Regions from separate parts of the Labrys sp. F242 genome, predicted to be linked through region 2. Evidence: predicted binding sites of a transcription regulator. Region 2 holds the regulator's gene; each other region holds the start of a gene.

Evidence for each region. The regulator PhoB, encoded in region 2, activates phosphate uptake and scavenging genes when phosphate is short. The targets are predictions, from matches to a motif close to TGTCATNNANCTGTCAT.
Region 1: ugpB (sn-glycerol-3-phosphate ABC transporter substrate-binding protein UgpB) is a predicted target of PhoB. The motif match lies at 2,358-2,374, and genes of this name have one in related genera.
Region 3: ACZYTC_RS23320 (inorganic phosphate transporter) is a predicted target of PhoB. The motif match lies at 4,682-4,698, and genes of this name have one in related genera.
Region 4: ACZYTC_RS02985 (BtaA family protein) is a predicted target of PhoB. The motif match lies at 3,646-3,662, and genes of this name have one in related genera.

What each region holds. Positions count from the first base shown of each region.
Region 1 covers NZ_JBVASG010000001.1:2,922,911-2,930,549, forward strand. The annotation lists gene ugpA (sn-glycerol-3-phosphate ABC transporter permease UgpA) at 1-751, opposite strand, end outside; gene ugpB (sn-glycerol-3-phosphate ABC transporter substrate-binding protein UgpB) at 962-2,272, opposite strand; gene ACZYTC_RS13735 (diphosphate--fructose-6-phosphate 1-phosphotransferase) at 2,656-3,813, shown strand; gene ACZYTC_RS13740 (DUF2161 domain-containing phosphodiesterase) at 3,849-4,499, opposite strand; gene ACZYTC_RS13745 (ribonuclease T2 family protein) at 4,509-5,510, opposite strand; gene ACZYTC_RS13750 (hypothetical protein) at 5,903-6,073, shown strand; gene ACZYTC_RS13755 (MFS transporter) at 6,462-7,639, shown strand, end outside.
Region 2 covers NZ_JBVASG010000001.1:27,971-35,609, forward strand. The annotation lists gene ACZYTC_RS00120 (aldo/keto reductase) at 1-713, shown strand, start outside; gene ACZYTC_RS00125 (YciI family protein) at 799-1,155, shown strand; gene ACZYTC_RS00130 (RNA polymerase sigma factor) at 1,174-2,412, shown strand; gene ACZYTC_RS00135 (hypothetical protein) at 2,431-3,168, opposite strand; gene phoB (phosphate regulon transcriptional regulator PhoB) at 3,309-4,010, opposite strand; gene phoU (phosphate signaling complex protein PhoU) at 4,024-4,743, opposite strand; gene pstB (phosphate ABC transporter ATP-binding protein PstB) at 4,779-5,606, opposite strand; gene pstA (phosphate ABC transporter permease PstA) at 5,603-6,445, opposite strand; gene pstC (phosphate ABC transporter permease subunit PstC) at 6,457-7,461, opposite strand; gene pstS (phosphate ABC transporter substrate-binding protein PstS) at 7,634-7,639, opposite strand, start outside.
Region 3 covers NZ_JBVASG010000003.1:783,616-791,254, forward strand. The annotation lists gene ACZYTC_RS23300 (transporter substrate-binding domain-containing protein) at 1-112, shown strand, start outside; gene ACZYTC_RS23305 (LacI family DNA-binding transcriptional regulator) at 167-1,156, opposite strand; gene ACZYTC_RS23310 (ROK family protein) at 1,348-2,262, shown strand; gene ACZYTC_RS23315 (copper homeostasis protein CutC) at 2,259-2,975, shown strand; gene ACZYTC_RS23320 (inorganic phosphate transporter) at 3,033-4,631, opposite strand; gene ACZYTC_RS23325 (tetratricopeptide repeat protein) at 4,741-5,088, opposite strand; gene ACZYTC_RS23330 (tetratricopeptide repeat protein) at 5,293-6,321, opposite strand; gene ACZYTC_RS23335 (DEAD/DEAH box helicase) at 6,960-7,639, shown strand, end outside.
Region 4 covers NZ_JBVASG010000001.1:623,935-631,573, forward strand. The annotation lists gene ACZYTC_RS02965 (LbetaH domain-containing protein) at 27-671, shown strand; gene ACZYTC_RS02970 (MaoC family dehydratase) at 676-1,134, shown strand; gene ACZYTC_RS02975 (MaoC family dehydratase) at 1,131-1,604, shown strand; gene ACZYTC_RS02980 (class I SAM-dependent methyltransferase) at 1,639-2,295, opposite strand; gene ACZYTC_RS02985 (BtaA family protein) at 2,304-3,584, opposite strand; gene ACZYTC_RS02990 (DUF6636 domain-containing protein) at 3,709-4,140, opposite strand; gene ACZYTC_RS02995 (ABC transporter ATP-binding protein) at 4,520-6,169, opposite strand; gene ACZYTC_RS03000 (ABC transporter permease) at 6,179-7,303, opposite strand; gene ACZYTC_RS03005 (ABC transporter permease subunit) at 7,296-7,639, opposite strand, start outside.

The DNA.
Region 1 (7,639 bases), 2.9 Mb from region 2:
TGAATACCATGGTGGTGGTCGCCGCGGCCGGGCCACCATGCGTCACCGCGTCGATGATGCCGAACGTGTCGAAGAAGACGTAGACGATATTGATCACCAGAAGGAAGAAGGTCGTCGGCGAGAGCATCGGCAGGATGATGGTCCAGAATCGGCGCGCCGGGCGTGCGCCGTCGATGGCGGCCGCCTCGATCAGCGATTTGGGGATCGACTGCAACCCCGCCAGGAAGAACAGGAAATTGTAGGAAATCTGCTTCCAGGTCGCCGCCAGCACGACCAGGATCATGGCGTGCTGGCCGTCGAGCAGCGGGTTCCAGGCCACGCCGATTTGGCCAAGGCCGCGCGCCACTAGGCCGAGCGAGGGCTGGAACATGAAGAGCCAGAGCACGCCGGCCACAGCCGGCGCTACCGCATAGGGCCAGACCAGCATGGTACGGTAGAAGGAGGCGCCCTTGATCTTCTTGTCGGCCTGCACAGCCAGGATCAGCGCGAGGCCGAGCGAGAGCACAGCGACCAGAATGGCGAAGACCATGGTGACGCCCACCGCCTGGTAATATTCCGGCTGGGCGAACAACAGCTGGTAGTTCTCGAACCAGACGAATTCCGAAACGGTCCCGAAAGTGTCCTCGAGGAAGAAGGACTGGCGGATCGCCTGCACCACCGGCCAGTAGAAGAAGATCAGCGTGATCGCCAATTGCGGCGCCAGCAACAGCCAGGGAAGGGTCTTGCCGGAGAAGACGGAGCGTTTTTCCATGGGCGATCCTAATGGGCCGCATCGCTACTGCCGAAAACCGGCAGCCCCTTGTCGGCACGATGCTCTAATGCTCTCGACCTTTGTCATTGCCGGGCTTGACCCGGCAATCCAGCGCCCATGTCCAGGCGGTGGGGGTGTTGGACTGGATGCCCGGGTCAAGCCCGGGCATGACAAAGCTTGGCATCTTTTCGCTGAGGCTTTTACGCCCCCTTACCGTCCGGCCGTACGGGCGAAGGTCTTCAGCATCGCATCGCCGCGACGAACGGCATCGTCCATGGCAGCCTGGGCCGATTTCTTGCCGGCCAGGGCCTGTTCGATCTCCTCGGCCCAGACATCGCGGATCTGGGCAAGATTGCCGAGGCGAAGCCCGCGCGAATTTTCCGTCGGCGCCTTGTTAGTCAGCTCCAGCACGGCGACTTCGCTGTTGGGGTCCTTGGCGTAGAAGCCCTGTTTCTTGGAGAGCTCATAGGCGGCCGGGGTGATCGGCAGATAGCCGGTCTCCTGGGCCCACCAGGCCTGCACATCGGGCTTGGACAGGTAGGTCAGGAACTTGGCGACGCCCTTGTAGGCCTCGTCCGACTTGCCGCCCATCACCCATAGCGAGGCTCCGCCAATGATCGAATTCTGCGGAGCTCCCTGCACATCGGGATAATAAGGCATCGGCGCCACCGAATATTTGAACTTGGCGTTGGCCTTGACGTTGCCCAGGAAAGCCGACGAAGTCAGGAACAACGGGCATTCGCCCGACGTGAAGCGCCCCTCGCCCTGGTTGGTACGGCCGGAATAGTCGAAGGTCTTGTCCTTCTGGGCCTCGATCAGATTCTCCAGATGCTTGACCACCAGCGGATTGTTGATCTTCAACTCGGTATCGAAGCCATCGAGGCCGTTGGCCTTGGTCGAGAGCGGTACGTTGTGCCAAGCCGACAGTTCCTCGATGTTGGCCCAGGTTGTCCAGCCCGTCGAAATGCCGCAAGTGGCATAGCCGGCCGCCTTCAGCTTCTTGGCCGCCTCGAAGGCCTCAGGCCAGGTCTTGGGCGCGGCCGCGAGATTGGCCTTCTTCAAGGCATCCTCGTTGACCCACATCACCATGGTCGAGGAATTGAAGGGGAAGGACAGCATCTCGCCCTTGGCATTGGAATAATAGCCGGTCACGGCGGGCAGATAGGACTTCTGGTCGAAGGGTTCGTTTGCGTCCTTCATCAACTGGTAAACGGGCTTGATAGCGCCCTTGGCGGCCATCATGGTTGCCGTACCGACTTCGAAGACCTGCAGGATATCAGGCGCATTACCAGCCCGGAACGCGGCGATGCCGGCATTCATGGTATCGGCATAGGAGCCCTTATAGGCGGGAACGATGCGGTAGTCGCTCTGGCTGGCATTGAAATCATTGGCCAGCTTGACGATGCGATCATTATTGGCACCCGTCATCGCGTGCCACCATTGTATGTCGGTGGCTGCCAGGGCCCCGGTGGATACACCGGCAAACAGAACCGTGGCCGAAGCCAGAACGCTCAATTTCATGGATGATACTCCCTCACGGTGCGCCGCTTCTTGAAAAGGACGGCGTTGTTTACGGCCGGATGGTTAGCGCTTCCGTGACGGAACAATGAAGCAATTATGACAATGGAACAAGCTGGCCGCGCACGCGCCTGTCGATAGCGTGAACGGAACACCGTTTTCCGCCTTCGCAACGATCGCCAGCTTTCTGATCCCATCGGCAAGTCGCTCGTTGCCGCCCGGCTGTTTCGAGGCTAAGCAACTGGACACCAGAGCGTCAGGCAGCTTCCTCCTGATCGAGCCACGGGCTTGGTCAGGAGGAAGCTGCAGGATTTCAAACGCTTGAAGAATTTCCCGATATTGCCCATTCGTAGGCAATATCGGGAAATTCTGCCCAGGGAGGCTCCATGCCGTCGATCGTCATCGCCCAAGGGGGCGGCCCCACCGCCGTGATCAACCAGACCCTCGCCGGCGCCGTCGTCGCCGCCCGCCGGCACGACCCGTCGCTGCGCATCCTAGGCGCCCGTCATGGCGTGCGGGGTCTGACGCGCGGTGATCTGGTCGATCTTACGGCGCTCTCCGAAACCGATCTCGAACGCCTGGCCCGCACGCCCAATTCGGGGCTCGGCTCGACACGCGACAAGCCCGACCCCGCCTATTGCCAGACCATCCTGCAGGCGCTGGAAAAGCTCGATGCCCGCGGCTTCATCTATATCGGCGGCAACGACACCGCCGGCACGCTCGACCTCCTGCGCCAGCAATCGACCGGCTCCTGCAGTTTCGTGCATGCCCCCAAGACGATCGACAACGACCTGATGGAGAACGACCATGTGCCGGGCTTCATCTCGGCGGCGGCCTTCGTCGCCAATGCCTTCGTCAGCATGGATCTCGATTTCCGGGCAATGCCGGGCATTTATGTCGCCATCGTCATGGGCCGCCATGCCGGCTTCCTCAGCGCCGCTGCGGCCGGCTGGCAGCAGGCGCCGGAGGAGGCCCCCCATCTGATCTACACGCCGGAAAAGTCCTTCTCGGTCGAGCAATTCCTCAACGACGTCGATGCCGTCTACACCCGCGTCGGCCGCTGCATCGTATCGATGTCGGAAGGCGTGCAGGACGAAACCGGGCGGCCGCTGGCCGAGGCGCTCGCCGCCGGCACGGTCGAGCGCGACGCCCATGGCAATGTGCAACTCACCGGTGGCGATCTCGGTATCGAGATCCAGAAGGCCCTCAAGCAGCGCTTTCCCAAGGCCCGCGCCCGTGTCGACACGCTGGGTTACCTGCCGCGCGGCTATCTCGGCATCATCGACGAGACCGATGCGAAAGAAGCCTTCGAGGCGGGCGCCTTTGCGGCGCAGAGTGCCTTCACGGGCTCCGGGTCGGTGGTGCTGCATTATGACGGCAAGCACACCGCGCCGCGCATCGTATCCCTCGACCAGGTTGCCGGGCGCACGCGTCACATGCCCGACAGCTTCTTTACCGGATCCAATGCCATTTCCGAGGAAGGCCGGGCCTATTTCCGCCGCCTGCTGCCGCGACGGCCGGACATCTTCACGCCCTATGTATAAGGGAGATACGCCCTCCCCCCGATGGGTCTCCACCCTTACGCCTGCGGCCAGCGCTCCAGCGCTTCCCGGCCCGCAGGCGTCAGGCCGTAAATGCCTTTCTCGACCCGTTCGAACCAGCCATAGACATTGCCTTTCAGGATTCTCGGAGCATCGGGCACCGATTTGGTAAGGTCGCGCCGACGCTGCGGCGCCATGACCAGGGCAGCGGCGCAGGCAAGCGCCTGCTGGCGATAGGCTGTCATCTGCGGCGTGCGGGTGGAGCCTCCGAGGACGGGATCGCCCTGGCGCTTGCGATGCTCCCTCAGGAGACGGGAGCGGCGCTTGGGGTCGCGGCGCGGGAACGGCGCCTCGGGCGTAACGATGATCTGCACCTCGTCACGCTCGGACACGCCCAGCAGGCCGAAGCCAAGCCGCCGGCAGAGATTGCGGAAGCGGGAGTCGCTTTCCCGCCCCTTGCCCCGGGCGGAGAGACGGGCTGCCAGCCAGACCTCGTCGCAGGCCCCGGCCCGGTCGACGCCCTGCAGCACCAGTTCCAGGTTGAAGCTCTGCTTGAGTTCGCAGATCACCACCACCGGCGGGTCGCCCTCGCGCAGGGCAAGGACATCACAGCGGCCGATCTCGCCCTTTACCGCGAAATCAAGCGATTCCAGGAAGGTCTTGATGGGCAGATAAAGTGAGGTCTCCAAGGCCGTCCCTCACTGCAGTCCAACAGGATCGACAATGCCCGACTTGCAGCCCTGATCAGTCGGCGAGGCAGCGGCGATCAGATCGGTGAGCTTGGCACCATCCTTGACCTCGCCGCGCAGGCCGATGGTCATCTCCACGATGATTCGCCGGTTGCCGGCCCGCTTGCAGGCGAAACGCACCCGCTCGCCGGCACCCACACCGAAGCCCTGGTCGAAGGCGCTGCGGATCTCGCCGGTATCGATTTCCTTGCCGATATTGTCGGCGAAGAGCTTTTGCACCGGTGAGGCGTTGATCTCGCCGATCAAGGCCACCGAACGGCGGAAATAGGCGTCGGCCGATTTCTCGAAGAAGCAGGTGCCATGCTCGATCCATTCGTGGCGATCGAGGAAGGAGGCCGTGCCGGGCATGGCCTTCTCCAGGGCGGTACGCGTCGCTGGTTCGAGCTGAGGCGCCGGCAGATCCTCCCAGCGATGCGCCTTGTCGGCCTCGACATCGCGTTGCGCCACACCGCAATAGGCATTGCCGCGCGGCTGCGGCCAGAGGCCGTGCAGGGTGAAATGGCTTGCGTCATAGCGGTCGACGGTTTGCGTGCGACACTCGGTCTTTTCGGGCAGCCCCTCGCAAAAGGCGGCCTGCCAGCTGACGGCGAAGACATAGGAAGCCCCACCCGCCGACGTTACCGGACCGGTTTTGGCTGCGCCGGGCGCGATCGCACTGCCGTCCGCCGCTTTCACCTCACCGCAGGAGACCGGCACCCAGCGTTGCGCAGGCTGCGCATCCTCCACCTCGACGCGATAGAAGGTCGGCTGGGGCTTGTTGCCGGCAAGCAGCCTGTAGCTCTGCGCGGGCACGAGCTTGACGTTGCCGGGATTGGTCTGCTTGCGGATGGACTGGAGGGCCGCGCAGGCCTCTCGCGCCGTGAAAGTTCCCGCCATCGTTTCATCGGCCTTGACCGGCGCGAAAGGAACCAGGATCGAAACGGCCAAGGCCGCAAGCCAGCTTTTGTGCATGCAATCCTCCAGAGCAGAACGCGCTTCGACGGAAACGACGTTTTGCCCGCACTTCCTGTTCGATGCGTCCTTACGATTCTGGCGATTACGCCCAACCACAAGACGCCTCAGGCTCTATCGCGAGCCACCTGTGGCCCGCCCCCTCGCCGAGGAATAAAGCATAGGGCTGAACAGAAACCTACCGGGGTATGGCATGGCGCATGGCTGCACGCGATTTAGGCATCGAATGCAGCGCCGTCAGCCACACTACCGCACTGCGGTAACCCCCTCTAAACCATGCGAAAATAGCATGACCGGCATACCGCTTTGCACGTGCGATTCTGCACAAATTTCACCACGATTCGCCTATATACACGCCAGCAAGTGAGCTACTCTTTTTTGGAACCACTCCCGTGACGACCGTCGCTTTCATCAATGCCATCACCACCCGCCTCGTCGCCTATCGCAACCGCCGTCGCCTCGCGACCGTGCGCCGCGAATTGAGCTACCGCGACCTGCTGGATCTGGGTATCTATCGCGGCCATATCGACCGCGTCGCCAGCGCCGAGAACGAGGCGATCTGACCTCGCTCCCCGGTTTGGGCTTGCATGCCTCCTATCGATAGTCCGATCGCGATCCTGGCCATCCCGGATCGCGATTTTGTTTTCAGGGACCGGGCTTCCATCTTGAACCATTTCTTTCCCGCTCCCTGGCCGCTTTCATTGCGTTGGCGTGATGAATATCATCACGAAGTTTTATAATTGACGATGCGTCTCGATATTCCCCGATTGATGACATTCGGCTAAAACGGTTTAGCGGGCGGCTCCCGCATCTCTTCCCATCGACCGCATAGCCCAGCGGAACCAGGCCTGATCGGCCTTGGCGTGCGCCAAGATGCCGATTTTTCGTGCCGCAACAAAGGGATAGCCTGCGTTTGCACCCCGCGTGCCACCGCGGGTCTAGCACTGACGTATGGACGCCAAAGCAGCCACCTTGCCCCCCTCAGGTGTTTTCAGCCCCGAGCGGACGGCCTATTCGATTCTCATGGCGATCAGCGTCTCGCATTGCCTCAACGACACCATCCAGTCGTTGATTCCCTCGATCTACCCGATGCTGCGCGACAACTATGCCCTCAGCTACACCCAGATCGGCTTGATCACGCTGGCCTTCCAGCTCACGGCGTCGCTGCTGCAGCCCTTCGTCGGCCTTTATACCGATCGCCGCCCCCTGCCCTATTCGCTCACCGTCGGCATGGGCCTCAGCCTCGTCGGCCTGGTGCTTCTGGCCTATGCCCAGAACTACACCACGGTCCTGATCGCCGCGATGCTGGTCGGCACCGGCTCATCCGTCTTCCACCCCGAATCCTCGCGGGTGGCGCGCATGGCCTCCGGTGGCAAGACGGGCCTCGCCCAGTCTGTCTTCCAGGTCGGCGGCAATCTCGGCACCTCGATCGGGCCGCTGCTGGCCGCCTTCATCGTGTTGCCCTATGGCCAGCATTCGATCGCCATCTTCTCGGTGATCGCCTTGCTCGCCATGTTCATCCTGTGGAATGTCGGCAATTGGTATGCTGCCTATCGGCGCCATACGGCGGGCACCAAGGCCAGGGCCGTGCCGGCAGTGGCCTCGCTGTCGCGCGGCCGTGTCATCGCCTCGCTGGTAGTCCTGCTGGCGCTGGTCTTCTCCAAATTCTTCTACATGGCCTCGCTGTCGAGCTATTACACGCTCTATCTCGAGGATCGTTTCGGCCTGTCGCCCGAAGCGGTGCAGATGCAGCTCTTCATCTTCCTGTTCGCTGCAGCCGCCGGCACGTTGCTCGGCGGACCGATCGGCGACCGCATCGGGCGCAAATATGTGATCTGGGTCTCGATCCTGGGCGTACTGCCCTTCAGCCTGGCCCTGCCCTATGCCAACCTGACCTGGACCCCGGTTCTGGCGGTGATCATCGGCTTCATCCTGTCCTCGGCCTTCTCCGCCATCGTGGTGTTCGCGCAGGAGTTGGTGCCGGGCAAGACCGGCATGATCGCCGGGCTGTTCTTCGGCCTCGCCTTCGGCATGGGCGGCGTCGGTGCCGCAGCCCTCGGCGTTCTGGCCGATTGGACCAGCATCGAATTCGTCTACAAGGTCTGCTCCTTCCTGCCGATGATCGGGCT
Region 2 (7,639 bases):
CCGACATCGTGCTCACCACCAAGGTCGGCTCGGAAATGGGGCCCGGCAAGAAGGGCCTGTCGCGCGACTATATCCTCAAGGCGGCCGAGGATTCCCTGCGGCGCCTGCAAACCGATTACATCGACCTCTACCTCTCCCATTGGGAGGATCCGGAGGTGGATCTGGAAGAAACGCTCTCCGCCTATGACGAGTTGATCAAGGCCGGCAAGGTGCGCGTGATCGGCAATTCCAATCATAGCGCCAACACCATGTTCAAGGCGCTGGCTATCAGCACCAAGGAGATGTGGCCGCGTTTCGAGAATCTGCAGACGCACTACAATCTCTATGACCGCGCCGGCTATGAGAACGAGCTCGAGGCGTTCTGTCTCAAGAACGAGATCGGCGTGACCAGCTATTTCTCGCTGGCGAGGGGGTTCCTCTCCGGCAAATATCGCAGTGAGGCCGATTTCGCCAAGAGCAACGCGCGTGGCGGCGAGATGGCCAATTATCTCAACGAGCGGGGCCTGCGCATCCTGGCCGCTCTCGATGCGGTAGCCGAGGCCAAGAGCGCCACACCGGCCCAGGTCGCCATTGCCTGGCTTATCGCAAGGCCCGGCATCGTCGCTCCGATCGCCAGCGCCACCAGCGTCGAGCAACTTGGGGACCTGATCAAGGCGACCGAACTCAATCTGGGTTCGGGCGAGATCGAGCAACTCACCAAGGCGAGCGCATAATTTTCGTCCTGCTGTCGAAAGTGAACGGGATGGCGCGTCATTGTCATGCCGGCGCATCATGCGCCGGCGGAGACAGGAGAGACCCATGCAGTTCGCGATTCTGATCTACAGCAACGAGGAAGCCATGCTGAAGGTGGACCCCGCCAATAAGCAGGCTGTGCTGGCCGCCTATCAGGCCTATACGGAGGCCCTCAGATCGGCCGGTGCTCTCGGCCCGTGGAGCCGTCTGCGCCCCACGTCTGCGGCGACGACCGTGCGCCTCGCCGACGGCAAGACCCAGGTGCTCAACGGCCCCTTCGCCGACACCAGGGAACAACTCGGCGGTTTCTACATCATCGATGTGCCGGACCTGGATGCCGCGATCGGCTGGGCTGCGCGTTGCCCGAGTGCAGCCATCGGTACCATCGAGGTCCGGCCGGTGTGGGACCCCAAGGATTATTGAACCAAGCGAGCCGATCCGGTGCCTTCCGCCCCCGCCGTCGAACTTGCCGAAATCGTCGCGCGACGCAGCTATGGCAGGCTCGTCGCCCTTCTCGCGGCACGTTCGGGCGACATTGCGGGGGCGGAGGACGCCCTGGCCGACGCCTTTGCGGCGGCTTTGGAACATTGGCCGGCGGGCAGTGTGCCCGCCAATCCCGAAGCCTGGCTCCTGACCGCGGCCCGGCGCCGGCAGATCGACGCGGCCCGCCGCGCCAAGCTGCGCGGCGAAAAGGCGGACGAGGTCATCCGCCATGTCGAGGCCCTCGCCTCCGAGCAGGCCGAACAGCCTGTCATTCCCGATGAGCGCCTGCGCCTGATGTTCGCTTGTGCTCATCCCTCGCTCGATGCCGCCGTGCGCGCGCCCTTGATCCTGCAGACGATATTGGGGTTCGACGCCGGCGCGATCGCCAGCGCCTTCCTGGTTTCACCTGCGGCGATGAGCCAGAGATTGGTGCGGGCCAAGCTCAAGATCAAGCAGGCCGCCATCCCCTTCCGGATCCCGGAACCCGACGAGTTGCCCGGTCGTCTCGAAGCGGTACTGGAGGCCGTCTATGCCGTCTATGCCGAGGGCTGGGCCGATCCCGAAGGGGCGCAGGCCCGCGAGCGCAATCTGTCGGTGGAAGGCATCTGGCTCGGCCGGTTGCTGGTCTCGCTCCTGCCCGGCGAGCCGGAAGTGCTCGGCCTGCTGGCCCTGATGCTGCATGCCGAGGCGAGGCGGGCTGCACGCCGTAGCCCGGTCGGCGACTATATCCCGTTGGAACAGCAGGATACCACGCTTTGGGATGCCGCCCTGATCGAGGAGGCTGAGGCTTTGCTCGCCAGGGCCGGGCAGGCGCGACAGATCGGTCGCTATCAGCTCGAAGCCGCGCTGCAATCGGCCCATGCCAATAGGCGCATCTGCGCGACGACGGACTGGGCCGCGATCGTCACGCTGTATGAGGCCTTGGTACTACTGACCGCGTCCCCCGTCGCTGCCATCAACAGAGCCGTGGCGCTCGCCCGTCTTGCGGGACCGCAAGCCGGATTGGCCGGGCTCGACGAGGTCGCCAGCGACAGGCGGATCGCCGATTACCAGCCTTATTGGGCTGCACGCGCGGACTTGCTGGCCCGCGCCGCAAGGCAGGAGGAGGCCCGCAACGCCTATTCGCGGGCGATCGGGCTGGAGAGTGATCCCGTCATCCGCCGTTATCTGCAAGGGCGCCTGGCGGCTCTGGGCTGATATCGGCGCCTGCAGAAGCTATTGGGGATAGCGGCCATTGAAGGGCGGGGCCTCGATCCACCATTGCGGTGTATAGGCGCGCTTGATCGGGCAACGGATCAATGTGTCTTCATCGAGCCACAGCTGCCGCTCGGGGGCGGGGGTCATCACGATGGTTTCCGCCGTGCCGGAGCGGCCGCTTCGCAGGGCCTGGTCCTGCGCCGGCGAGCTGCCGCATCGAAGCTGCAGCGTCGCCTGGAACTTGGCGCTGGAAGGCTCCTCGCCATCGGCCTCGATGACCGCGCAATATTTGCCGTAGAGCTGGATGGCAGGACCGGCTGCCCGTAGAAGCTGCACGGAAACCCGGTTGCCTGGCGTCGCCCCCTGCTTGTCGCAGCCATCGTCCTGCAAGGCATAGATGCCGTCGGCATAGTTGCCCGCCTTCTGGGCATAGGACGTGCGCGTGGCGGGCGCGCGTCCGGCCTGCCTGACGGACAAGACGGTCCTGATCTGCATGCTGCCATCGGGTGCGACCTCCACCATGGCCTCGACCTCGCATCGCGAGCCTTCCTTGCAGATACCGGCGACCTGCTCCTGCATGTCGCTGTCGGCTGCGATGAAGCAATCCTTGCCGATATAGGAGCCCGCCAAGCCGGAGCCGGTACCGAACTCGCCCGAACACAAGGTTTTCTTGAGCTTGGCCGCTGCGGCATCGCTGGGAAGCAGCGCCAACGAACTGGCAGTCAAAAGCGACGCGACGAGCAAGGAACGGATCATGGCAACCCCGGCATTTTCTTTGGCAAGTCGTCTTATCGCAAGCCTCTGAAATCGCCTAGATCGGGCGAGTACCGGGTACGTGATGCGACAAGGCCGGCGGTGAGCCGCCGGCCTTGGTGTCGGGCGATGAAATATCCGTCCTAGGCCTGCTTGGCGAAGGTCTCGTCGAAGGAATAGCCGGCGCCGCGAACCGTGCGGATAGGGTCGATCTCGCGCGTGCGGTTCATCGCCTTGCGCAGTCGCCCGACATGCACGTCGACCGTGCGCTCGTCGATGTAGACGTCGCGGCCCCAGACGCTGTCGAGCAATTGCTCGCGTGCGAACACGCGTCCCGGCGCCTGCATCAGGAATTCGAGCAGGCGGAATTCGGTCGGGCCGAGGCGGATCTCGCGATTGCCGCGATGAACGCGCTTGGTCTCGCGGTCGAGGGAAATGTCACCGGCCTTGAGCAGGGAGGCGACGTGATCGGGCTTGGCCCGACGCAGCAGAGCGCGGACGCGGGCCGAGAGTTCCGGCACGGAGAAGGGCTTGACGACATAATCGTCGGCGCCGGTGGCCAGACCCCGCACACGCTCGGTTTCCTCGCCACGCGCCGTGAGCATGATCACGGGCAGGCGCTCGGTTTCCGGCCGCATGCGGATGCGCCGGCACAATTCGATACCCGACAACCCCGGCAGCATCCAGTCCAGCAATACCAGATCCGGCACGCTTTCGCGCAGGCGGATCTCGGCATCGTCACCGCGCGCCACACTGTCGACCTCATAGCCTTCGGCTTCGAGATTGTAGCGCAGCAGCAGGGTCAATGCTTCTTCGTCCTCGACGATCAGAACCTTGGGAGGCATGGCCTATCCCTTGTTACTTAGCCGGCACAGGAAGGTCGACGAGATCGGTGCTGTTGTCCGCCTTGGGCCGCTCGCCGGCCGGCGATTCACCGGTCACCAGGTAATGCACCGTCTCGGCGATGTTGGTGGCATGGTCGCCGATGCGCTCGATGTTCTTGGCGCAGAACAGCAGATGGGTGCAGAAGCCGATATTGCGCGGATCTTCCATCATGTAGGTCAGCAATTCGCGGAACAGCGAGGTGTACATCGCATCGATCTCGCCGTCCGAACTCCAGACCGAGAGCGCTTCTTCAACATTGCGCTGGGCGAAGGCGTCGAGGACCTGCTTGAGCTGCTCGAGCACCAGGTCAGCCATATGGTCGAAACCGCCGAAGAGCTGGGCCGGCTGCGCATGGCTGTGGATGGCGACCACGCGCTTGGCGACGTTCTTGCCGAGGTCGCCGATGCGTTCGAGATCGTTGGCCACCCGCAGGGCCGAGACGATTTCGCGCAGGTCGAGTGCCAGTGGCTGGCGCTTGGCGATGACCAGGATAGCCCGGTCCTCGACCTGGCGCTGGAGCTTGTCGATCGCCAGATCGAGCTCGATCACGGCCTTGGCGCGCTGGGTGTCGCGCTTGAGCAGGGCTTCGACGCTGTCGGCTACGCTCTTCTCTGCATAGCCACCCATTTCGGCGATCATGTTGCGCAATTCGCGCAATTCCTGATCGAAGGATGTAACGATGTGGTCGGACATGCCGCCTCCAAATGAATTCGACGCTGGCCGAGGGATCAGCCGAAGCGGCCGGTGATGTAATCCTGTGTACGGCTGTCGTTCGGGGTGGTGAACATCTTGTTGGTCTGGCCGACCTCGATGAGGTCACCCAGATAGAAGAAGGCCGTCACATCCGCGCAACGCGCCGCCTGCTGCATATTGTGCGTGACGATGACGATGGTGAAGTCCCGCTTCAATTCGTCGATCAGTTCCTCGATCTTGGCGGTCGAGATCGGATCGAGCGCGGAGGTCGGCTCGTCCAGCAGCACGACTTCGGGCTTCACCGCGATGGTGCGGGCGATGCACAGGCGCTGCTGCTGGCCACCGGACATGCCGAGCGCAGAGGCGTGCAGGCGGTCCTTGACCTCGTTCCACAGGGCGGCCTTGGTCAGGCACCATTCGACGCGTTGATCCATTTCCGCCTTGGAGATCGACTCATGCAGGCGCACGCCGAAGGCGATGTTGTCATAGATCGACATCGGGAAGGGCGTGGGCTTCTGGAACACCATGCCGATGCGGGCGCGCAGCACTGCCGGATCGATCTCCTTGCCGATGACGTTCTGACCATCGAGCAGCACGCGGCCCTTGGCAGTCTGGCCCGGATAGAGGTCGTACATGCGGTTGAGCACGCGCAGCAGGGTGGACTTGCCGCAGCCGGAAGGGCCGATCATGGCCGTGACCTGCCGGTCGATCATGTCGAGATTGATGCCCTTGAGCGCATGCTTCTCGCCATAGAAGAAGTCGAGATTCTCGACCTTGAGCTTCACGGCGGCAGCTGGATTGGCGATGGGGCGTTCGGCAACCGCGATGGAGGCTTGTGGAGTAGCGGACATGGGATCACTCATTTCTTGGGAGCGAGCACGAAGCGGGTCAGAATATTGAGCGCCAACACGCCGGCGGTGATGAGGAGGGCGCCGCTCCAGGCCACCGAGACGGCCTTGGGGTCGGGATAAGGCGCGAGCTGGTAGATGGCGGCCGGCAAGCTGGCAAAGGCATTGCCGAGGTTGAGCGACCAGTTGGAATTGCCGAAGGCTGTCAGCAGCAGGGGTGCGGTCTCGCCGGCGGCGCGGGCCAGGGCCAGCAGGATGCCGGTGACGATACCGGTGCGGGCCGAGCGCCAGGTCACGGAGGTGATGACCTTCCACATCGGCGACCCCAGCGCGAAGGCGGCTTCGCGCAGGCTGATCGGCACCAGGGCCAGCATGTCCTCGGTGGTGCGCACGACCACCGGCAGGATGATGATGGCGAGGGCGACCACGCCGGCCCAGCCGGAGAAGCCGCCCGTCGTCACCACGATCATCTGGTAGACGAACAGGCCGATCAGGATGGACGGCGCCGAAAGCAGGATGTCGTTGATGAAGCGCACCGCGTCGGCGAACTTGCTGCCGCGCCCCGCCTCGGCGAGGAAGGTGCCAGCCATGATGCCGATCGGCGCGCCGATGAGGAGGGCGAGCAAGACCATGGCGAAAGAGCCGACGATGGCATTGCGTAGGCCGCCATCAGCCATGTCCTTGGTGAAGAGGTCCAAGGTCAGCGAGGGCAGGCCCTCGCGCAGCAGGGTGTACAGGATCCAGGCGAGCGCCAGAAGGGAGATCGCGGCAAAGCCGATGGAGACGACTTTGTAGGCGTAGTCGAGGGCACGACGGCGGGCGAGGCGGGCGTTGCCGTGGGCGAGATGGGCCATGATGCTCTCCCTTACTTGGCGTTGCTGCGCACGAGCATGCGGGAGATCGCAAGCACGATGAAGGAAATCACGAAGAGCACGAAACCGAGCTCCAGCAGCGACTGGCTGCGCAGCGAGCCGGCAGGCGCGTCGGGAAATTCGTTGGCGATGGTGGAGGCGATGGTCGCCCCCGAGGAGAACAGCGATGCCGATATGCGGTTGGCGTTGCCGATGACGAAGGTCACGGCCATGGTCTCGCCGAGGGCACGGCCGAAGCCGAGCATCACGGCACCGACGAGCGCGGTCCGGCCATAGGGCACCGAGACGTTGCGGAAGACCTCATAGGTGGTGGCGCCGACGCCATAGGCCGATTCCTTCAGCATGGCGGGCACGGCTTCGAGGATCTCGACGAACATCGCGGTGATGAAGGGAATGATCATCAGCGCCAGGATGATGCCGGCGGTCAGCATGCCGGCGCCGTTGGTGGGGCCCTTGAACAGATAGCCGAGCACCGGCACATGCGAGAGGACGGAGATGATCGGCGGATAGATCGTCTGGGCCAGGATCGGCGCCACGATCAGAGAGCCCCACATGCCGAAGATGATCGAGGGCACGGCCGCCAGGAGCTGGATGGCAATGCCGATCGGCCGCCGCACGCTCTGCGGCGCGATCTCGGTCAGGAAGAAGGCGATGCCGAAGGACATCGGCAGGGCGATGATCAGCGCCAGCAGGCCGGTGAACAGCGTGCCGTAGATCATCACCCCGGCGCCGAATTTCTCGGTGACGGGGTTCCAGGCGGTTGACCAGTAGAAGCTCGGCCCGAAATGGGCCAGCGCCGGCCAGCCGCCATAGAACAGCAGCACGACGATCGAGCAGAGCAGGATAAGCACGAGAGAGCCGCAACCATAGAGGGCGGCCTTGAAGATGGGATCCAGGTTGGCGCCAGGAACCGTCTTGGCGCCGGGCGAGGGAGAACCCTGCGCGACCTTTGCAGCCGAGTTGGATGCGTCCAGCGAGGAGTCGGCTATGGCGCTCATGGCGATATTCCGGCCTGTGTTTCGACGGGAGCAAACCGCGTTTAGACGAAAACGCTGGTTTGCTCCGATTCTTTGGTTCGACGCGTCTTTGTGCTTCCTGGCGATTCCGCCAAATCGCAAAACGCTTTTGGGAAGACGACCCGGCGCAAGGTTGCGCCGGGTCGCGTTCAACTTATTC
Region 3 (7,639 bases), on a different contig from region 2:
CTGGCTCGACATGTTCGTGTCCGACTATATCCAGTCCGGCGCTTACGAGGCCAATTACAAGAAATGGTGGGGCGAGAAGGCCAATCCGCCCAAGCTCACGCCGCTGTGGTGAGGAGACGGCGCAAAACCTTCTCCCGCAAAGGGGAGGAGGCAATAACGCCTCGTCTCACCCCGTCAGGCGCGGCACATAGCGGGTCGGCACCAACTCCGGCTCGAATGTGCTTTCGACCACCGGCGGCTCGTTGAGCAGGCGCACCATGCGGGCGACATAGGCGGCCTTGTCATAGCCGATCGAGGAAATCGGATAGGCCTCGAAATCGAGCAGCGAGAGATTGTCGAAGCCGTAGAGGCGGAAGCGTGCCGGCCGGTTGCCGGGGAAATCGGCCCTGAACACGTCGAGAATGCCCATCGCCATGGCATCTGAGGTGCAGAATACCGCGTCGGGGTGGTCGCCCTCGAACAGGCCCGGCGCGAGAGCATGACCGGAACGATAGGAATAGTCGCCCTGCAAGGTCCGCAGCAACTCGATGCCATGAGCCGCGAAAGCTTGGGCGTAAAGGCCGATGCGCGCCTGTTCCACCAGGGAGCTTGCCCGGCCCGTGACCAGGCTGGCGCGCCTCACGCCCTTGGCAGCGGCATCCGCGGCCGCCTGGCCGATGCCGACGGCTTCGTGGGGAATGATGGCGGGCGAGCGGTGGTCATGTCGGCCGTTCAGCATGACCACCAGGTCGGAGCGGAACATGCGCCGCACCGTCGCCGCATCGGCGAAATCGGAGAATACCAGGGCGGCATCGACGTGATAGGCCACGCCCTGACGCAGGAATTCCTCGACCTTGTCGGTGGAGCCGACGCGCACCAGGATGACCTGCCGCCCGCCCGCCTGGATCTCGGCGAGCAGCAGGTCGAACAGATCGAGGTCGGAAAGGTCGTGAATATGGTTGACCAGGACGGCGACGAGATTGACGGTCTTGGTCGTCAGGCTCTGCGCCAGGAGGTTGACGCGGTAGCCGAGTTCGGCGGCCGCGGCCAGGACGCGATCGCGCTTGGCGCCGGACACCGGCCGCTTGGAGGCGGAGAGCGCGCGCGAGGCCACGGCCCTGGAGACGCCGGCGAGTGCGGCCACGTCGCTGATGGTCGGTGCTGCCTTACGCCTCATGAGGCCTTGCACGCTCCTTGCCGGAAATTCGAAACCATGACTGACGACACGCGCTAAAGCATTTTTCAGAAAGGCGATAGATTTTCGCCTGGAAAATGCGTCAAAACAAGGAGTTAGAGCAAAGCACGATTCAGGGAAATCGTACTTTGCTCTAATACAGGAAACAGCGGCTTGGAAGGTCTCTTCTGTCAATGACGATCTGCTTCGATATCGGCGGCTCCGCCATCAAGGCGGCTGTCGCCACGCCTCAAGGCGAGATCAGGCCCTTTGCCCGAGTTGCAACGCCGCTCGGCGATTTCGAGGCCTTCGTGCAGGTGCTCGCGGATCTCAGAAGGCAAGCAGGGGGCGGGGCTGGCGGCGGCGTCGCCTTGTCCATCACCGGCGTCGTCGATCCGCGCAGCGAGATTATCACCTGCGCCAACATTCCCTGCCTCGACGGGCGGCGGCTGGGCCCCGACCTTGCCGAACGCCTGGGCGTGCCGGTGCATGTTGCCAATGACGCCGACTGCTTCGCCCTTGCCGAGGCTGTGAAAGGCGTTGGGCGCGGGCATCGCATCGTTTTCGGCATCATCCTCGGCACGGGCATCGGTGGCGGCCTGGTCATCGACGGGCGGATCCTAACCGGCGCGGGCGGTTTTGCCGGCGAATGGGGGCATGGACCGGTGGCGGCGACGCAATCGGGTAATCCGCCGGTCGCGCTCCCCCGCTTCGCCTGCGGCTGTGGCCAGAAAGGCTGCGTCGATACGGTTGGAGGAGCCCGCGGCCTCGAAAGGCTGCATCGCCACCTTACCGGCGTTGAACGCGACAGTACCGAGATCATCGCGGCCTGGCGGGCCGGCGAGGCAGCGGCGGCGCGCAGCGTGGCTTGTCAGGTCGATCTCGTCGCCTCTCCCCTGGCCTTGGCCGTCAATATCGTCGGCGCCGACATAGTGCCGGTCGGGGGCGGCCTTGCCAGCGTGCCGGAATTGATCGCAAGGCTGGACGAGGCGGTGCGCGGCCGCATCCTGCGGCACTCCCCGGAGCCGCTGGTGGTGCCCAGCATCCTCGCGCCGGAACCCGGGCTGATCGGCGCGGCCCTGCTCGCCCGCCAGGGAGAACGCCTATGACCGCCTTGCTTGAAATCTGCGTTGCCGACGCCCACAGCCTCGAAGCCGCGATCGAGGGTGGCGCCGATCGCATCGAACTGTGCTCGGCGCTCGAACTCGGTGGCCTGACGCCATCATCAGGGCTGATGCGGCTGGCGGCGCAGGCGCCGATCCCGGTCTATGCCATGATCAGGCCGCGGGCCGGCGATTTCGTGTTCTCCGCGCGGGAAAGCGAGATCATGCTTGATGATATCGAGGCAGCGGGAGGAGCAGGGCTCGCCGGCGTGGTGCTGGGTGCCTCCCAGCCCGGCGGCCAGCTCGACGAGGCCCTGCTGTCGCGCCTGCGGGTGCAGGCGCAGGGGCTCGGCACCACGCTGCATCGCGCTTTCGATCTCGTTCCCGAGCCGCTGGCGGCTCTGGAGACGGCCGTTGCTCTCGGCTTTGAACGCATCCTCACATCGGGAGGAGCCGTCACCGCGCCCGAGGGACTGGAGGCGTTGGTGCGCCTGCATCGGGCCGCCCGGGGGCGGATCGGCATCATGCCGGGTTCGGGCTTGACGCCGGCCAATATCGCTCCATTGCTGGCGGCGCTTCCCGTCTCCGAGGTGCACAGTTCCTGTTCCGCCGCCGGGGAGCCATGGAGCGCCGAGGCCGTCCGCCTGGGCTTTGCCGTGGGGCGGCGGCGCCAGACCCGCGCCGACATCGTCTGCACTTTCCGCAAGGCGATGGCATAAGCCGGAAAAGAAATGGCCGCCCGAAGGCGGCCATTCCGGCGAACAAGATGTGCCGCCTCAGAGGACCTGGCGCAGCACCACGAAGAGAAGGAAGGACAGCGCCATCGAGGCGGGCAAAGTGAGTATCCAGGCCATCAGCAGGTTGCGCACCGTCGACATCTGCAGCCCGGTGCCATTGGCCGCCATGGTGCCGGCGACACCCGACGACAGCACATGGGTGGTCGACACCGGCAGGCCGAGATAGTCGGCAGCACCGATCGTCGCCGCGGCAACGATCTCGGCCGAGGCACCCTGGCCATAGGTCAGGTGGGTCTTGCCGATCTTCTCGCCGACCGTCACCACGATGCGCTTCCAGCCCACCATGGTGCCGAGGCCAAGGGCCAGGGCGATGGCGACTTTCACCCAGGTCGGGATGAACTTGGTCGTGTTGTCGGTGGCGGTGTGATAGGTCTTGATCGTCTTCAGATCGGCGTCCGACACCGGCAGCAGCTTCTTGGAATCGATCAGCTTCAGGGCCTCGCCGATCAGATACATGTCGTTGCGGGTATTGGAGACCAGTCCTGCGGGCACTGCCGAGGCCGAGCCGTAAGGCGAGAGCTGGGAGGTGGTCTGCTCGATGAAGGTCTTCAGGGCTGGCGTCGTCTCGTCGTTCCAACTGCGCGTGCGCACCGCCTCGGAGACCTTGGCCTTGGCATCGGCGGGAGCGACCGTCGCGGCCGGCTTGATGTAGTTGCCCAGGACCGAACCCGCCGCGCTCGAAGCAGCCTTGTAGGTCTCGAGATAGTTGATGTCGGGCGTGCGGTTGAGGGCGAAGGCGGTGGGTACCACGCCGATCAGGATCAGCATGATCAGGCCCATGCCCTTCTGGCCGTCATTGGAGCCGTGGAAGAAGCTGACCAGTGTGCAGGTCAGGATCAAAAGGCCGCGGATCCACAGCGGGGGCGGCTGATTGCCTTTCGGCTCGACATAGAGAGCCTTGTTCCGCACCACGAGCTTCATCACCAGCAGCAGGGCGCCGGCCAGCACGAAGCCGAACACCGGCGAGACCAGCAAGGACAGGCCGATATTCTTGGCCTGGGACCAGTCGACGCCGCTGGTGGCGGAACCGGCAGGGGCCAGGAACTGGTTGGCGAGGCCGACACCGATGATCGAGCCGACCATGGTGTGGGAGCTCGAGGCCGGCAGGCCGAAATACCAGGTGCCCAGGTTCCAGACGATGGCGGCGATCAGCAGAGCGAACACCATGGCCAGGCCCGCGCTCGAACCGACCTGCATGATGAGTTCCACCGGCAGCAGCGAGATGATGCCGAAGGCGACCGCGCCGCTCGCGGTGAGCACGCCGAGGAAGTTGAAGAAGCCCGACCAGATCACCGCAAATTCGGCCGGCAGCGAATGGGTGTAGATCACCGTCGCCACCGCATTGGCGGTATCGTGGAAGCCGTTGACGAATTCGAAGCCGAGGGCGATCAGCAGGGCGAGGCCGAGCAGAATCCACGGCACTGCCACGGCGCCCGTGAGATCGGCGGCCAGTGCGTAGCAGACATAGCCGAGGCCCCCGAGCAGGATCACGGCGATCGCGATGTTGGGCAAGCTGCCAAGAGAGTTCGGCCTATCGAGCGGATGGCCGCTCCTCTGGCCAGATGTAACGTCCGTCATCTCCAAACACCCCCGTGTTTCCATGGTCTGGCGACCCTTAGGCGGGGTTCGTGAAGGTTGGATGACAAAATGTTAATCTTGACCGGCGACGAGGAAGAAGGAGGGCTGATCAGGGCTCTTTCGTCGAGGGAAGCAGCCGCTGCCGCCAGAGAAGCTGCACCGCCCGGTCGAAATCGGCAGTGGCCTTCTCGAAGGCTCCGAGCTGTCGATGGACGATGCTGCGCTTGAAGAGGGCATCGGCATGGCCGGGATCGAGCGCGATCACCCTGTCATAATCGGCGATCGCCGCGGGAAAGGCCTGTTTGTATTGATAGGCAAGAGCCCGTCCGTAAACGGCGTCGACAGCATCGGGCTTGAGTTCGATCGCCTTGCTGAATTCAGCAATTGCCCTGTCGAAGTCCTGCTCGTCGGGCCGTGCCGGAGTGGCGTCGGCCGGAGTGGTTTCGGATGCGGACATGCGGACGAAACGCCTTTGCACCTCTACGGAACCTGCCGAAACTGCAACGAAGCTCCCCTCAATCGCTGCAAGAGTCATGAGGTCCACTCGAAAGAACCTGCTCACATATGAGCAGCAACGTTGGGGAATGTCCATGGCGTTGCGTTAGAGCGTCTTGCGATGAGGCGGAATTACCGGGAAACTCTGCCTAGAGGGCAGGGGGCTTCAGTTGCGCAGACGCTCGAGGGCGAGCTTGCGCCCCGCCATGGCCTGCGGCAGGCCTGGATTGAGCTGCAAGGCACGATCGTAGTCGGCCAGCGCGCGCTCGAAATCGCCGCGCTTGCGATGGGCGCCTGCCCGATTGAGAAAGGCCAGTGCGTTGCTGCCATCAAGCCTGATCGCTTTGTCGAGATCGGCGATGGCGCGTGCGGTGTCGTCGGCATTGGCGTAGGCGGTGCCGCGATTGTAGAGGGCCTGTGCATTGTCCGGCGCCAGGCCGACCGCCAGGCTGTAATCGGCGATCGCCTTGTCGAGCGCACCCATGTGATGATGAGCGGCGCCGCGCCCGAGCAAGGCGGCGATATTGTTGGGCCTCAAGCGCAAGGCCTCGTCATAGTCGGCCACGGCGCCGTTGAAATCGCGGCGGTGGTCCTTGGCGATGGCCCGGTTGAAGAAGGCGGACCAGTCCCGGCGGTTGAGGCCGATGGCCTGGTCGAAATCGGCGATGGCCCCAATATCGTCACCCCTGAGGCCGCGGACGGCACCCCGCAGGCGCAGGGCCTCGGCATGGCGCGGGTTGAATTTCAGCGCCCTATCATAGTCGGCGATGGCGAGAGCGAATTCCCTGCGGCTGGCACGGGCATAGCCCCGCGACGTCAGGGCGAGCACGTGCTTGGGATTGAGCCGGATTACGCTGTCATAGGCCAGAATGGCTTGCTCGATATCACCCTGGCGGCCATAGAGCCCGGCCAGTGCGTAGAATCCGTCGGGATTGCGCGGATCGAGAAGGGTGGCCAGGCGCAGATCCTCCAGCGCCCGGGCCGGCTGCTTCTTGGCGGCATAGGCACTCCCGCGCGCGATCAGGGCGATCGTCCTGGCCCCATCGTTGACGCCGCCCAGATCCACAATCGAGGTGCAGGCGATGATGACGCGGTCCGGCGCGCCCTGTCGGCAGGCCTTCCAGTCGAGCGGCTGGGCAGGACTGTGCGGATGGAGCGCCAGGAAGGCCGGAACCAGGGCTTTGAGAGGCAGCATCGTGGAAGTCGCGGTAGGGCGGTAAACGCAGCCCACCATCTATAGGCGCGATCGGTGGCGTGGGAAACGGCCGCCTTAGAGCGTTTTGTGATTTGGCGTAATCGCCAAGAATCGCCAAGAATCGCAAAGACGCTCCAGACAATCCATTGGATTGGTTTGGAACCAAAGAGCGAGAGCAAAGCAGCGTTTCCGTCTAAACGCGCTTTGCTCCAGGGGCGGCGGACCCGTCAGTTGCCCCGGGAAGCCGTTATCCCCTTCTGCCCCTGGATACGGCGCATTCGTGGGAGAGGAAACCGGGATGCCCGTTATCCCTGGAGGGGCATTCCGTCCACTTCGAATGCCTGGATGAAAAGGCGCTTCTTTGCTTTTCCCTTGACTTTGCACTGCGAAAAGCGCAGCAACCGTGTGTAACGACCGCTCGGGGGTTCGCGCGGCGCGCTGGTTTTTGGCTTTTTGAGAAGCAGCGCCTCACCTCCCGGCCGTCCCCAATAACATTCCGCTGCTCCCATCCGCGCGTGGGTCGCGATATCGCCGTACCGCCTCATCATGCCTTTCCGGCTGACGACGGACTTGCGATCGCGGACCCGGACGGTGGCGCGCTGCTGTCCGCTCGATGAGCGTGGCATGAAGGATTTGATGTGACTTCCGAAGTAACTTTTGCAGCGCTCGGCCTGGCCGAGCCGCTTTTGCGTGCGCTTGACGCCGCCAACTATGTGACCCCCACCCCGATCCAGCACAAGGCCATTCCCGCCCTCCTCGAGGGGCGCGACATGATGGGCCTGGCGCAGACCGGCACTGGCAAGACGGCTGCCTTCGCGCTGCCGATCCTGCAGCGCCTGTCGAAGTCCCGCCACGGTGCCGGCGCCAAGGGCACCCGCGCCCTGATTCTGGCCCCGACCCGCGAGCTGGCCCTGCAGATCGACGAGAGCTTCCGCTCCTATGGCGTGCATATGGGCTTCCGTTGCGCCGTGGTGTTCGGCGGCGTCAGCCAGGTGCCGCAGGTCAAGGCGCTTTCCGATGGCGTCGACATTCTGGTCGCCACCCCCGGTCGCCTGCTCGATCTCGTGCAGCAGCGCAAGGTTCGCCTCGACAAGGTCGAAGTTCTCGTCCTCGACGAGGCCGACCGCATGCTCGACATGGGCTTCTCGCGTGACGTGCTCAAGATCGTCGACGAGACGCCGCTGGAGCGCCAGTCCCTGTTGTTCTCGGCCACCATGCCGAAGACGATCAAGAAGCTCGGCGAGGAGATCCTCCTCAACCCCGTGCATATCGAAGTGACGCCGGAAGTGGTGACGGTCGACAAGATCGACCAGCATGT
Region 4 (7,639 bases), 600 kb from region 2:
CCTTTCCATCATCGTTGGATCGCCCTTTGCCCAAACTCAGCCTGACGCCTTTCGTCGACCCGGCGGCTTTGATTTCCGCAAGCAGGCTCGGGCGCTACACCGAAGTAGGTCCCCGCACCAGCCTGCATGAGGTCGAACTCGGCGACTATTCCTATGTCGTCAACGATTCGGACATTGCGTACAGCCATATCGGCCGTTTCGTGTCGATCGCGGCCCATACACGCATCAATCCGGGCAATCACCCGATGAACCGGGTGAGCCAGAGCCATTTCAGCTATCGCGCCTCGGCCTATTTCGAAGGCGAGAGCGACGAGGACGACTTCTTTGCCTGGCGCAGGGAACATGACGTCCATATCGGCCATGATGTCTGGATCGGCCATGGCGCGATCGTGCTGCCGGGGCGCCGCATCGGTATCGGCGCCGTGGTGGGGGCCGGCGCCGTGGTCACCCGGGACGTGGAAGCCTACACCATCGTCGCCGGCAATCCGGCACGGCCGATCCGCCGTCGTTTCGAGGAAGCGATTGCCGACCGCCTGCAGGCCCTGGCCTGGTGGAATTGGTCGCACGAGACCCTGCGCGCTGCCTTGCCCGACTTCCGTAAGCTCCCGGTCGAGGCCTTCCTCGACAAATATCAGGCTCTTGCCGTTGAGGGCCTAATCGGTCCATCCTGAGGGCATGGCTGATACCCTGCTCCATTTCGAAGATTTCCCGGTCGGCGAGATTGCCACCTACGGATCGTACAAGCTGACGCGCGAGGCCATCCTCGCTTTTGCCAGGGAATACGACCCCCAGCCGTTTCATCTCGATGATGAGGCGGCAAAAGGCACCATGCTGGGCGGGCTCGCCGCTTCCGGCTGGCATGCCTGCTGCATCTTGATGCGGCTCAACTGCGATGGCTTCATGCTCGGCTCCACCTCGATGGGCGCGCCCGGCATCGACGAGGTCAAATGGCTGGCGCCGCTCCGCCCGGATGTCACGCTGAGCGTTCGCCGCACGACCCTGGAGGCGCGCGCTTCCAAGAGCCGCCCCGAGATGGGCCTGGTGAAGTTCCTGTTCGAGCTCGTGGCTGATGGAAAGACGGTGGTGACCACCCAGACCGGCTCCATCATGTTCGGCCGGAGGCTGGCGGCATGAAATATTTCGAGGATCTCGCCATCGGCGATACCGACGAGATCGGTGCCTTCACCTTTTCGGTCGAGAACATCAAGCGCTTTGCGGTGCTCTACGATCCCCAGCCCTTTCACGTCGACGAAGCGGCTGCGGCGGCCAGCCATTTTGGCGGCCTGGTGGCGTCGGGCTGGCAGGTTGCCGCGGTCTGGATGAAACTCCTGGTGGCGCATCAGGAGGTCGAGATCATCAGGGCGCGCCAACTCGGCAAGCCGGTGGTCAAGCTCGGCCCGTCACCGGGCTTTCGCAACATGGTCTGGGCCAAGCCGGTGCATGCTGGTGATACGCTGCGCTACAGCGTGGAGATCACGGGCAAGAAGGAGAGCGCTTCCCGTCCCGAATGGGGCATCGTCTCGATGCTGAGTTCAGCCATCAACCAGCATGGCGAGCAGGCCTTCCGCTTCGAGGGCACGGTGTTCTGGGAAAGGCGGGGGTAAGGGAAATATAGCGTGCCCCGCAATTGGCTCGAACCTATGTCATTATGGCCGGCCTCTCCAGTTCCGCATAGAAGGCGTAGCCACGGTAGAGGTCTTTGGTCCGAAGCCGCAGTCCCTCGCGGCTTGCGAGGTCCGCCAACGCTGTGGGCAATGCCGCGATGGGATGGACGTGGAAGCGTGCCAGCCAGGCGAAGAGCAGGTGCTTGAACCAGCCCGGCAGGCCCTCCTGCTGGCCGAAATCCACTATCAGAAGGCGCCCGCCTGGGTTCAGGCCGGCAATGGCGCGTTCCAGTACGGCGCGCCAGTCGGGGATCATCGAGAGCGTATAGGAGATGTAGATGCGCTCGAAACCCTTGCGCCCGAGCTGTTCAGGCGAAAAGCGGGTGGCATCGGCCTGGACCACGGTGACTCGCGCCAGGCGATTGCGGTCGAGCGAGTGCCGTGCCGTTTCGAGCATCGCCGTCGAAATGTCGAAGCCGTAAAGTGGTGTGGCGGGATAGCGCCTGGCTACGGCGATGAGGTTGCGGCCGGTGCCGCAACCGATTTCGAGAATCGCATCGCTGGCGGCCGGTCGCAGCGAGGCGATCAGGTGATCCCGGCCGAGCAGATAATATTTGCGCGTGAGATCGTAGATGTAGCGCTGGTGGCGATAGATCCGGTTCATCGCCGCCGCAGCATCGCCTGTCTGCATCTCGATGCTCAATGGAGGGCTCGCAGCTCGTAGAGATGGAAACCGCCATAGATCGCGGAACGGTCGCGGGCGGTCCAGGCTCGGCAACGCTCGCGGTCATAGGACCAGCGTGCCAGCAAGTCGGCGGGGATGCGGCCCGGGAGCAGGCTCTCCTCGGCGGCGGTACGGAAGATTACCCGGGCGCCGGGGCGGGCAGTCCGGGTGATCTCGCTCCACAGCTTGGTGAGGATGACATCGGTCATCCAGTCCTGCGCATCGAGCAGCACATAGGCGTCTAGGCTGGCTGCTGGCTGGGCTTTGAGGTGGTCGATCAGGTTGACGTGGCGCACCTCGATGCGGTCGGCCCGATCGCGCACGGCCTCATAGGCGGCGCGCTCGAGATAGGGCGGCACCGGCCCGTCGCCCTCCGGTTTGTAGCCGCGGCCGAAGGCCTGCCAGGCAAAATAATTGTCCTTGAGGTCGAAATCGCAGGCGAGACGCTCCAGTCGTTCGCGCAGCACATCGGCAATGCCTTCCCCGTCGGCGGCGGCGCCAGCCAGGGCGTCATACTGTTCCGGCGGAATGCCCAGGCCATAGAGCGAGGCCCGCCGGCGGGTCAGCCATTTGATATGCGGGCGATCGAACAGGGGAGCGATGCGCTCGTCGAAGACACGACGCTGCTCGGTGAGGTCGCGGGCTGCCAGCAGGTCGGCCGGATCGATGCGATGCAGCCGTCCGATCAGGTGGCCGAGACCAATGAAACGGCCGAGCAGGCCATAGCGATAGAGGTTCTTGCCGAAATAGCCGATGCGACGGCGGCCAAGCAGGTCGCGGCCATCCCAATAGGCGCGTGTCTCGGCATCGAGATGCGGACGAAGCGCGGTTTCATAAGCCGAGACATTGCGGCGCTGATCGGCGCGCGCAAAGAAATCGTAGAAGGTGGCATGATCCGGCAATTGCTGGGCCGCGGCGATCTTCAAGCGATTGAGCGCGATGTGATGGCGGTTGAGATCGACGGCGGTGATCGAGGCCGGGCCGGCCTTGAGATAGCTCATCACGTTGCAGCCGCCCGAGGCGATTGCGACCAGCCGATCGTCGGGCTTCAGCGCCAGCGCTTCCATGTCGATTTCGGGGTCTTCCCAGATCTGGGCGTAGACGAGGCCGCTGAAAGCCAAGGTGAAAAGCCGATCCTGGATGCCGCGCAATGACAACAGCCGATGGTGCTCCACGGCTTGTTTGACGTGGCCCTGCTTGGCTTGGCCCTGGCTCTTGGCTCGTGCCTGTGTCCCGATGCTGTTCACATCCGTCATCCCCAGCCGCTCCTTCGTCGAATCCAGGTTGCGTGATGGGATTCGCGGATAAGACCAAGCGATGACGGGGGGATGACAGGGGCTCTTCAAAGCGACGTGGAGGCGACAGCTTTCCGCTGCCTCCTCAGTAGGCCAACAGTTTGGCCCGGCTGATGAAGAAGCCGTGGCCGTCTCGTCTGCGGCAGGTCAGGCCATCCTCAGCCGAGACGCATTTGAAAGGGCCATTCTCCCAAGTCTGACCATAGCCGACAGTGGTGTCGCCGTCACAGCAGAAGGGATCGCTGATATCCTTGTAGATGGCGCCTTTTCCGCTCGGCCCGAGAATGATCCGCGCGGGTGATTGCTTCTCCCTTTCGCAGCTCAGGGTCGGCAATTCCAATCCCGCGCTCGCGCCCTCGCCCTCGCCCTCGCTCTGCGGAATGAAGCGGCAGGAAATATTGCCGCTCGGCATGGCAAAGCTCACCATCGAATCGTCAGCCAGCGCCGGCACGCTCAAGGTGGTAGGCATGAGTGACAGCGCGAGGGTGACGGGCAGGATGAATCTGGGCTTCTTCATTTGATATTTCCGTTGGAAACACAGGCGGGGGAAGACGAAGAATGATGCTCTGCAAGCGTGATGGGGCGAAGTTTCGAAGGATACTCACGACACCCCCCGGCACTACAGCCGCAGTTCACGTTTGAAGGGGATATACGGAGCGTCAGCCTCCTGGCTGACGCTCCGTATATCCCGCCTCCTTAGGGCTCGTCCGCCGATAATAGAATCGAATTGGCTCGACCTTTGTCATTGCCGGGTTTGACCCGGCAATCCAGCTCCTTCCAGGTATCGAAGACGAGGCCGCTGGATGCCCGGGTCAAGCCCGGGCATGACAAAGGAGGCATTTCAATTATTTTCGGACAATGCTTTACCTGTTCAAACGCAACTGTCGTGCCAGGCCTCAAACCGTATTCGTGGCCTCGACGCGCTCCTTGCCCAGCGCCGCCGCCATCAGGGTCTGGGTATATAGTTCCCGCGGCGCATCGAAGATCTGGGCGGTCGCCCCTTCCTCGACGATGCGGCCTTCCTTCATCACCACGACATAGTCGGACAAGGCCCGCACCACCGATAGATCATGGCTGATGAACAGGTAGGACAGGCCATGCGTGGCCTGCAGTTCGCGCAGCAGTTCGACGATCTGTTTCTGCACCGAGCGGTCGAGTGCCGAGGTTGGCTCATCCAGCACCACCACCTTGGGCTTGAGGATCATCGCCCGTGCAATGGCGATGCGCTGGCGCTGGCCACCGGAGAATTCATGCGGATAGCGGTTGCGGGCGGCAGGATCGAGACCAACCTCGGTCAGAGCCTGGATGGCCCGCTTGTCGCGATCGGCAGCCGATAGATTCGGCTCGTGCACCCTCAGGCCCTCGGTGACGATGGAACCCACCGACATGCGCGGAGAGAGCGAGCCGTAGGGGTCCTGAAACACCAGCTGCAGGGCGCGCCGCAGCGGCCGCATCTCGAGCACGCTCGCTTTCGAGATGTCCCTGCCGTCGAAGCGGATGTCGCCCTCGCCGGAATTCAGTCGCAACAAGGCACGCCCCAGGGTCGACTTGCCCGAGCCTGATTCACCCACGATGCCGATGGTCTGTCCCTGCTGCAGGCGCACGGAAACATCGTCCACCGCCTTCAGGTCCATGGCCTTGTGGCCGCCGAACATACTACCGCTGAGATGATAGGTGACCCGGATGTTGCGGCCCTCGAGCAGCACGGGGGCATCGGGCTGCGGTGGATCCTTGTGACCTGACGGCTCGGCCGCCAGCAGCATCTTGGTGTAGTCGTGCTGGGGATTGTCGAAGACCTCTTCCGTGGTGCCGGTCTCCACCACTTCGCCACGACGCATGACATAGACGCGATCGGCGAAGCGCCGGACGATGTTGAGGTCGTGGCTGATGAAAACGATGGACATGCCCAGGCGCTGCCTGAGCTCGGCGAGCAGGGACAGGATCTGCGCTTGTACGGTGACGTCGAGCGCGGTGGTCGGCTCGTCGGCGATCAGGAGGTCGGGATCGTTGGCCAGTGCCATGGCGATCATCACGCGTTGACGCTGGCCTCCCGACATCTCATGCGGATAGGCATCCACCCGCCGCTCCGGATGGGGGATACCGACGAGCTTGAACAGGTCGATCACTTTCTTGCGGGCTTGCTTGTAGCTGCCGCCGCGATGATGGACGATCGGCTCGGCAACCTGGCGCCCGACCTTGTAAAGCGGATCGAGCGAGGTCATCGGCTCCTGGAAGATCATGGTGATCTTGTCGCCGCGTACCTTGTTGAGCTCCCTCGGCGATAGGCCGAGCAATTCCCTGCCGCGATATTTGGCCGATCCACGCACCTGGCCGTTGCCGGCCAGCAGGCCCATCAGCGCCATCATGGTCTGGCTCTTGCCCGAGCCGGATTCGCCCACGATGGCGACGGTCTCGCCACTGTTGACCTTGAGGTCGATGCCCTTGACCGCCTTGACCGTGCCGTCGGGGGTGCTGAAGCTGACCTCCAGACCGCTGATGTCGAGGAGGGTGTCTGTCGTGTCCTGATCCGAGGGTGTCTGTTGCATCGGTCTTCCTCAGCGATCTTTGGGGTCGAAGGCGTCGCGCAGGCCGTCGCCGATGAAATTGAGGCAGAACAGGGTGGTGACCAGGAAGATGGCTGGGCAGATCAAGAGGTAAGGCGCTGCTTCCATGGAATCGGCGCCTTCCTTGATCAGCGCCCCCCAACTGGTCAGAGGAGCCTGCACGCCGAGCCCGAGGAAGGAGAGGAAGCTTTCCAACAGGATGATGCGCGGAATACGCACCGTCAGGAACACCAGCACCGGGCTCAGCGTGTTGGGAATGATGTGGCGGCGGATCACCGCGCCCTCGCTGAGCCCCAGGGCGTGGGCTGCCGAGATGAAATCGCGCCGCTTCAGCGACAGGGTCTGCCCCCGCACGATGCGGGCCATATCGAGCCACTCGATGGCGCCGATGGCAACGAAGATCAGCCAGAAGTCGCGCCCGAAGGAAGCCACCAGCAAGATGACGAAGAACATGAACGGCAGCGAATAGAGGATCTCGACGAAGCGCATCATCAGATTGTCGGTACGCCCGCCGATGAACCCCGAAACAGCGCCGTAGGTGACGCCGATGATGAGACTGACCAGGCTGGCGAGCAGGCCGACGAGCAGCGAGACCTGGCCGCCGATCATGATCCTGGTCATCAGGTCTCGGCCATTGCCATCGGTGCCGAGCAGGAAATACTGGCCATTGATGTCGCCCTGCATGACCACCGTGCGGCCGTCGTCCCGGGTTTCGGTGACCTTGGTGTTCCGGAACTCGTCGATACGATCGACATAGCGGGTGGCGCGCGGATCGATCGACCGGCTGGAAGTCAATGTCGCCGTGAACTGCGTGCCTGAGGTCTCGAAAGATTGAACCTGCAGACGGGCCTGGGAGGCCGCCCGCTTCATGGCCTCCTCGAGTGTCGCGTGCTTGGGATAAGGCGAGAGGCTGGGGGGAACCTTGACGTAGGACCCGTAGACCTGGTCGTAGCCATGAGGCGAAAAAAACGGCCCCAGCACGGAAAAGAGCACTATGGCCGCAAACACGAACAGGCTGACCATGGCGGCCTTGTTGCGGCGGAGGCGGAGCCAGGCAAGCTCGACCAGACTGCGGCTGCGACGAGGGGCGCTTGTTGTCAAATTCGTCTCAGTCATTGCGCACCCTCGGATCGAGCCAGGCGTAGAGCAGGTCGACGATCAGGTTGAAAACGATGATGAAGACCGAGACCAGCACGACGGTCCCCATCACCAGCGTATAGTCGCGGTTGAGCGCACCTTCGACGAAATCCTTGCCGACACCGGGGATGCCGAAGACCTTCTCGACCACCACCGAGCCCGTCAGGAGCGAGGCGGCGGCGGGGGCAAGGTAAGTGACGATCGGCAGGACGCCGGCCCGCATGGCGTGGCCGATAATGGTCAGCTTGGCCGGCAAGCCATAGGCCTTGGCCGTGCGGATATGGTCGGCATGCAAGGCTTCCAGCATGGAACCGC